DNA from 2 places in the Prevotella sp. E15-22 genome. Region 2 is predicted to be linked to the other one. Evidence: riboswitches for the same ligand, from Rfam matches in the RefSeq annotation. Region 2 holds a riboswitch; the other holds the start of a gene.
The links. Region 2 has a riboswitch for thiamine pyrophosphate ahead of thiS (sulfur carrier protein ThiS). Riboswitches for the same ligand answer to the same signal wherever they lie in the genome.
Positions count from the first base shown of each region.

Region 1 (3,421 bases), 1.2 Mb from region 2:
CGTGCGTCAGAGTCGTAGTATTTGTGGTCGCCATTGGACAGATACTGCTCACGCAGGGCCTCGTCCTTGATATAGGTGATATAGCCGAAGTGGTTGCCATCGAACTGCTGAACAGAGAAGCCGCCCACCACGTTCCAGCGACTGTCGTAATAGTGCAGGTGGCCCACCATGCCGTAAGTATCCTGCTCCAGTCCCTTCTTGCGCACGAAGTCGGTCTTGGTGTTGGTACTCAGACCAAACTTCTCGCCAGCCTTCTTGTGATAGCGGAACTCCTTGTAGTAGCCATAGCCGTGGGTATAGTGCAGCGAGGCCGAGGCCGACAGGTTGTTGGTGATCTGGTATGACAGCGAGAGGATGTTATGGTTCTGCCAGAAGTTATCCGTGGTCTTGGGCCAGTAAGAGCCGTCGGCCATCTCCCAGCGGTGGGTCACGTAGTTGCCGTCAGCATCCTTCTCAAACAGATTGCCGTTGCTGCCGTATGTCAGCGTCTCGTAGAGTGTGTTGTAGCGACCTAGACCTGCGTTGTAGAGGTCCTCGTAGGTCTTGATGCCTGTGGGCAGGTTATAGCTCCATGTGCCATCGTCCAGACAGCCGTCCATGATACTGTAGTCGTTGTCGCCAGCAGTAACGGCATTCCAGGCCTGACCCGTCTTTTCGAAGTTGCCGATGTTCTTATAGCGAATCATGAAATCATCGTCCAACCAGGTCAGTCCACCATAGTAAGAGCCACTGCGTCCGTCAGTGCCGTGGATATAGCCGTCTGTGTTGGTCTCGTGATAGGCACCGTCGAAGATCAGGTGGTTCCACAGCAGACCCGTTGAGAAGTTGCCACCCAGGTTATAGGTGTTATAGGCACCATACGAGGCCGACAGTTCGCCACCAGCCTTGCGCGAGGGGGCTTTTGTCTGCAGCGAGATGGCACCTCCAAAGGCACCGTCGCCATTGGTCGACGAGCACACGCCACGCTGAATATCCACGCTGTTCAACAAGGCTGCATAGCTGTTCATGTTGGCCCAGAACACGCACTGGTCCTCAGGCGAGTTGAGGGGCACGCCATCGATAGTTACGTTGATGCGCGAGTCACCAGCGCCACGAATACGCATATAGGTGGTTCCAGTGCCCAGTCCGTTCTCACTCCAGGCCATCACACCTGGCGTGCGAGCAAAGAGGAAGGGCAGTTCCTGACCAGAGCTGGCGAAGTTGCTCAGTGTTCTCTGATAGAGAGTGGTGCGTGGGGTACCCGTTGTTCTTGAGCGTACACCATCCACCGTTACTTCCTGCAGTTGCTGTAATCTGATGGAGTCGACGATTGCCTTTGCAGGATTACTAAACTTCTGTGCTGTTGCATTCACACTGATGAATGCCATCAATACAAAAAGAATCTTCTTCATTCCTTTTCTTTCCTTTTTTAGTCGCTACGCTTTGTAAAAGTGCTAAAGCGAGTCTTTTTACTTTAAATAAAACGGGGCTTGTTTGATATGCTTTCCATCCCTACGCCGGCATGATCCGAATCAGGTTAGAGGGTATCATCTCAGCCCGAACCTTCGGGCACCCCTTGAATTGCGGATGCAAAGTTACGCATTATCTCCCACCCTGCCAAACATATCGACAAAAAATGTGGATTACGTTTTGCCATTTCACCAAAAATGGTTACCTTTGCATCTCGTAAAAACTTTAATTGAGAAAACGTTTTTCCATATATACCATGGGTAAAATTGAGATAGTAACAGTAACTAACCGAAAGCAGTTACGACAGTTTATTCAGTTCTACTACGACCTCTATCGTGGCAATGAGTATGCCGTTCCCTATTTGTTCTTCGACGAGATGTCTACCCTTCAGCGCAGTAAGAACCCCTCGTTCGAGTGCTGCGAGTCGGAGTATTTCATGGCCTTTCGTGATGGCAAGATGGTGGGCCGCGTGGCTGCTATCATCAACAGACGCGCCAACGAGCGATGGAACATCAACCAGGTGCGCTTCGGTTGGTTCGACTTCATCGACGATATCGAGGTGTCGGCTGCGCTGCTTAAGGCCGTTGAGGACTGGGGCCGCGCCAAGGGCATGAACGAGATGGCTGGTCCGTTAGGATTCATCGATACCGACCGCGAAGGCATGCTGGTGGAGGGTTTCGAGGAACTGTCTACGATGTATGTGAACTACAACTATCCCTACTATCCTCAGCACATGGAGCAGTTGGGCGGCTTCCGCAAGGACAACGACTATATGGAATATCTGGTTAAGGTGCCTGAGGTGGTGCCCGATAAGTTTGCCAAGATTGCCGACATGATTACGCGTCGCTATGGCCTGCAGGTTCGCCATTTTACCAGTCACGAACTGCAAAAAGAGGGCTGGGGCCGCAAGGTCTTCGAGTTGGTCAATGCCACCTATAAGAACCTCTACGGCTATTCGCAACTTTCAGACCGCCAGATAGACAAGCTGGTGAACGACTATATCAAGATTGCCGATACCAACCTCATCACCGCTGTGATGGATGGCGACGAGATGATTGGCTTCGGTGTTACCTTCCCCTCGTTCTCACGTGCATTGCAGAAGACGCGCGACGGTCGTCTGTTCCCCTTCGGCTGGTGGCAGCTGCTGCGCATCCTGAAGTGGCACAAGACCGACACCGTCGACCTCCTGTTGATAGGCGTGCTGCCTGAGTATCGCCAGAAGGGTGCCAACTCACTCATCTTCAACGACCTTATCCAGCAGTTCCAGCGCTACGGCTTCCGCTATGCCGAGGCCATGCCTCAGATGGAGGATAACGAGGCTGTCCGCTCGCAGTGGCAGTACTTGGAGAGTCGCCAGCATCGCCGTCACCGCTGCTATAGAAAGGATCTTTAAAGGAACAAGAGACTAGATAATAAAAAACAACAGGGATGTTCACAATGGAACATCCCTGTTGTTTTTATGATGTATGTTTCTGATGTCTTATCCAAAGAACTCGCCATCACCCTGCTGGTCGTAGCTGCTGCCATCGAAGCAATGGGTGCACACCTGACTCTTAGGCAGACCGATTGACTCGATGAGGTCCTCGATACGGGCGAACTTCAGTGAGGTGAGACCCAGACGGCGCGCAATCTCATCGACCATGCGCTTATACTCGGGCGAGTCGGTCTGTGCATACTTATCGAGCTTCGCCTTGTCGTCGCCCTCGAAGTCGCGAATGATACGACGGGTGATGAGCTCAAGGTCGCTCTTGCTGTTGGTAAAGCCGATGAACGGACAGCCATAGACCAGAGGCGGACATGAGATACGCACGTGTACCTCCTTGGCACCGTTCTGAACAAACTCGCGGGCATTGTCGCGCAACTGCGTGCCACGAACGATAGAGTCGTCGCAGAACACCACGCGCTGGTCCTTCAGCAGGGCTGCATTGGGAATGAGTTTCATCTTGGCCACAAGGTCACGACGACTCTGATT
Region 1 covers NZ_CP096247.1:116,326-119,746, reverse strand. Annotated here, with positions in the region: gene M1D30_RS00445 (TonB-dependent receptor) at 1-1,391, opposite strand, end outside; TPP riboswitch at 1,472-1,566, opposite strand; gene M1D30_RS00440 (N-acetyltransferase) at 1,706-2,842, shown strand; gene M1D30_RS00435 (amidophosphoribosyltransferase) at 2,930-3,421, opposite strand, start outside.
Region 1: another riboswitch for thiamine pyrophosphate. It lies ahead of M1D30_RS00445 (TonB-dependent receptor); the one in region 2 lies ahead of thiS (sulfur carrier protein ThiS).

Region 2 (3,421 bases):
TATAAGGACCGCTGGTGTCGTAGATAAAGACAGAGTCGTTTTTCTCCATGTGCGAATTGCCCTGCTCGTCGCGGGTTACAGTAGGGGTGAGGTTGACCTTGATCATACCCACCTTCAGATCAGGGTATATATTGCCCTGCATATAGTGTTTCTCACGCTGTGCGTAAGCTTTGTGATCGTTTATCATGAAAGATGAAAAATGTAGAATTAAACATTAAGGAATGCGGTGAGTGGACTGGAAGCCTCGGCACAATCGGCAATGGCACCTAGGCCGGCTTCGTAGGCCATACGGCCCGACTCAACGGCCATGCGGAAGGCGTCGGCCATCTTGACGGGGTCGCCTGCTACGGCAATGGCGGTGTTCACCAAAACGCAGTCGGCACCCATCTCCATGGCCTCGGCGGCGTGACTGGGTGCGCCTATGCCGGCATCAACGACTACGGGTACGGTGGCCTGGTCGATGATAATCTGCAGGAAGTCCTTCATGCGCAGACCCTTATTGGTACCGATGGGGGCGGCCAGGGGCATCACAGTGGCTGCACCAGCTTCTTCCAGGTGTTTGCACAGCGTGGGGTCGGCCTGGCAATAGGGCAGCACCACAAAACCGAGTTTTACGAGTTGCTCGGTGGCCTTTAGTGTCTCTACTGAATCGGGCAACAGATAGCGAGGGTCTGGATGAATCTCGAGTTTGAGCCAGTTGGTGCCAAAGGCCTCGCGTGCCATCTGGGCGGCAAAGACTGCCTCTTCGGCATTGCGCACGCCCGAGGTGTTGGGTAACAACTGAATGTTCTTGTGCTGGGTGATATGGGTGAGGAGGTCGTCCTCTTTGTCGTCGAGTTCAATGCGCTTCATGGCTACGGTGACCATTTCGGTGCCAGAAGCTTGAATGGCCTGAGCCATCAGTTCATTGTTATTGAACTTTCCTGTGCCTAAAAAAAGACGAGAGTTGAACTCCCGTCCAGCAATAACTAGTTTACTCATGATTGGTGATATTTATGATTCTTTTCATTTCTTCTATGGGGTTGGCGGCACGTAATACGGTGCCACTCAGAGCTATTCCTGTGATGCCTGTTTGCAAGATGGCTGGGATGTCCGATTCGGTGATGCCGCCAATGGCTACAATGGGGATGTTGATGTTGGCGGCACGCATCTGACTGATGATGTGGCGATAGCCGTCAAGACCAAGAACGGGGGCTAATTTCTGTTTGGTGGTGGTAAAGCGGAAAGGACCGCAGCCGATGTAGTTGGCTGATGCTTCGTAATGGGCTTTCACATCTTCGAACGTATTGGCAGTACCTCCGATGATATAGTCGGGCCCCAGAATCTGTCGGGCCTCACGGATGGGCATATCGTTCTTGCCCAAATGAACGCCGTCGACCTGCAGTTCGTGTACGAGAAAGACGCGATCGTCGATAACAAACGTGGCTCCATAGGTACGGCAAAGCTTTTGGGCTTCGATGGCTATGGGGCGCACCTCATCGTCGGTCGCGTCTTTCATACGTAACTGTATCCATCGGCAACCGCCATCAAGGGCCAGTTGGATGGAGTCCAGATAATTATATCGCTCGGAATAGTGGGAAATAAACTGTACCATCTGCCTCACCCCCCACATGCTGCTTTGATAATAGTGATACTGGCGCCTTCATGGAGCGGTGTGTCGTCCCAGGTACTGCGTGGTTTCAACTGATTATCGATGGCTATTGCCACACCTTTGGGCGGCAACTGCAATAGGGTGGCAAGCTCAGATACAGTAGAGGCTTGCGTCTCTTGTTGTTTGTTGTTAATAATGATGGTCATATTACATTCCTCCGACGGCATTACCCGTGTCAGGTCCTATGGGTATTTTCTCAGCTTTGGCACATGCCTCAGCACCCCGAATATTTGTTTTTGCGGTGCAAAAGTACTGCTTTTATTTCAATCTGACAAGAAAATGGTGAGAAAAATAACAATATTTTCGAAGATTAGTTGGAAATAAAAAAGTCCCAGACACGAAACCAATTCGTACCTGGGACATTACTTATGGGGTGTGGGCACCGCTGTGCCGATAGGTTAGTTCCTGAATACCAGTCCGTCGCCAAACGAATCGACGATGATGGGCTTCTCGCGATTTACCTCGTCGGCCAACAACTTCTTCGACAGGTCGTTGAGCAGATACTGCTGGATGGCACGTTTTACTGGACGCGCACCATAGTCGGGGTCGTAGCCTTCCTGAGCCAACCAGTCGATGGCTTGAGGTGTGACTTCCAGTGTGAAGCCCTGTGGCTCCAACATCTTCTGAACACGTGTGAGTTGCAGTTTTACAACATCGGCAATCTCCTGTTTTGACAGTGGCGTGAAGGTGATAATCTCGTCGATACGGTTCAAGAACTCTGGACGCATAGTCATGCGAAGCTGTTCGCGAGTGGCGTTCGAGGTCATGATGATGATGGTGTTCTTGAAGTCGGCCGTACGTCCTTTATTATCCGTGAGTCGACCGTCGTCCAATACCTGTAAGAGGATATTGAAGACATCGGGATGTGCCTTTTCAATCTCGTCGAAAAGAACCACGGAGTAGGGCTTACGTCGTACAGCCTCTGTGAGTTGTCCTCCCTCGTCATAACCTACATAGCCTGGAGGCGCACCAATCAGACGAGAGACGGTATGCTTCTCCTGATACTCCGACATGTCGATACGCGTCATCATCGTCTCGTCATTGAACAGGTATTCGGCCAGTGTCTTGGCTAGCTCTGTCTTACCCACGCCTGTAGTGCCTAAGAAGATGAACGAGGCGATAGGACGCTTGGGATCTTGCAAACCTGCACGACTGCGGCGTACAGCATCAGAGACGGCTGTGATGGCTTCGTTCTGACCGATGACACGGCGATGGAGTTCCTCCTCGAGGTGGAGCAGTTTTTCACGTTCGCTCTGCATCATACGGGTGACAGGAATGCCTGTCCAGCGAGAGACTACCTCGGCGATATCATCGGCAGTGACCTCCTCGCGAACGAGGCGGGAGACTGAAGCGGACATTCCAGACTCTCCGGATTTTCCGGCGCTATCGAGTTGGTGTTGGATGTCAGTGATATGGTCCTCAAGGACCTTCAACTTTGAGTAGCGAATCTCGGCCACCTTGCCGTAGTCGCCCTCGCGCTCGGCACGCTCGGCCTCGAGTTTCAGGTTCTCAATCTCTTGTTTGTCCTGCTGAATCTTATTGATGAGCTGGCGCTCACCTTCCCATTTTGCACGGAACTCACGTTCCTGATCCTTCAGTTCTGCAATCTCCTTGTCGAGTTGGGCAATCTTAGGCTTGTCGTTTTCGCGTTTGATGGCCTCGCGTTCAATCTCGAGTTGCGCCAGACGACGAGTAATCTCATCGAGTTCTTCAGGCACTGAGTCGCGCTCCATACGGAGTTTGGCGGCGGCCTCGTCCATCAGGTCAATC
Region 2 covers NZ_CP096247.1:2,260,308-2,263,728, reverse strand. Annotated here, with positions in the region: gene thiC (phosphomethylpyrimidine synthase ThiC) at 1-187, opposite strand, end outside; gene M1D30_RS09265 (thiazole synthase) at 208-981, opposite strand; gene M1D30_RS09260 (thiamine phosphate synthase) at 974-1,594, opposite strand; gene thiS (sulfur carrier protein ThiS) at 1,600-1,797, opposite strand; TPP riboswitch at 1,787-1,886, opposite strand; gene clpB (ATP-dependent chaperone ClpB) at 2,050-3,421, opposite strand, start outside.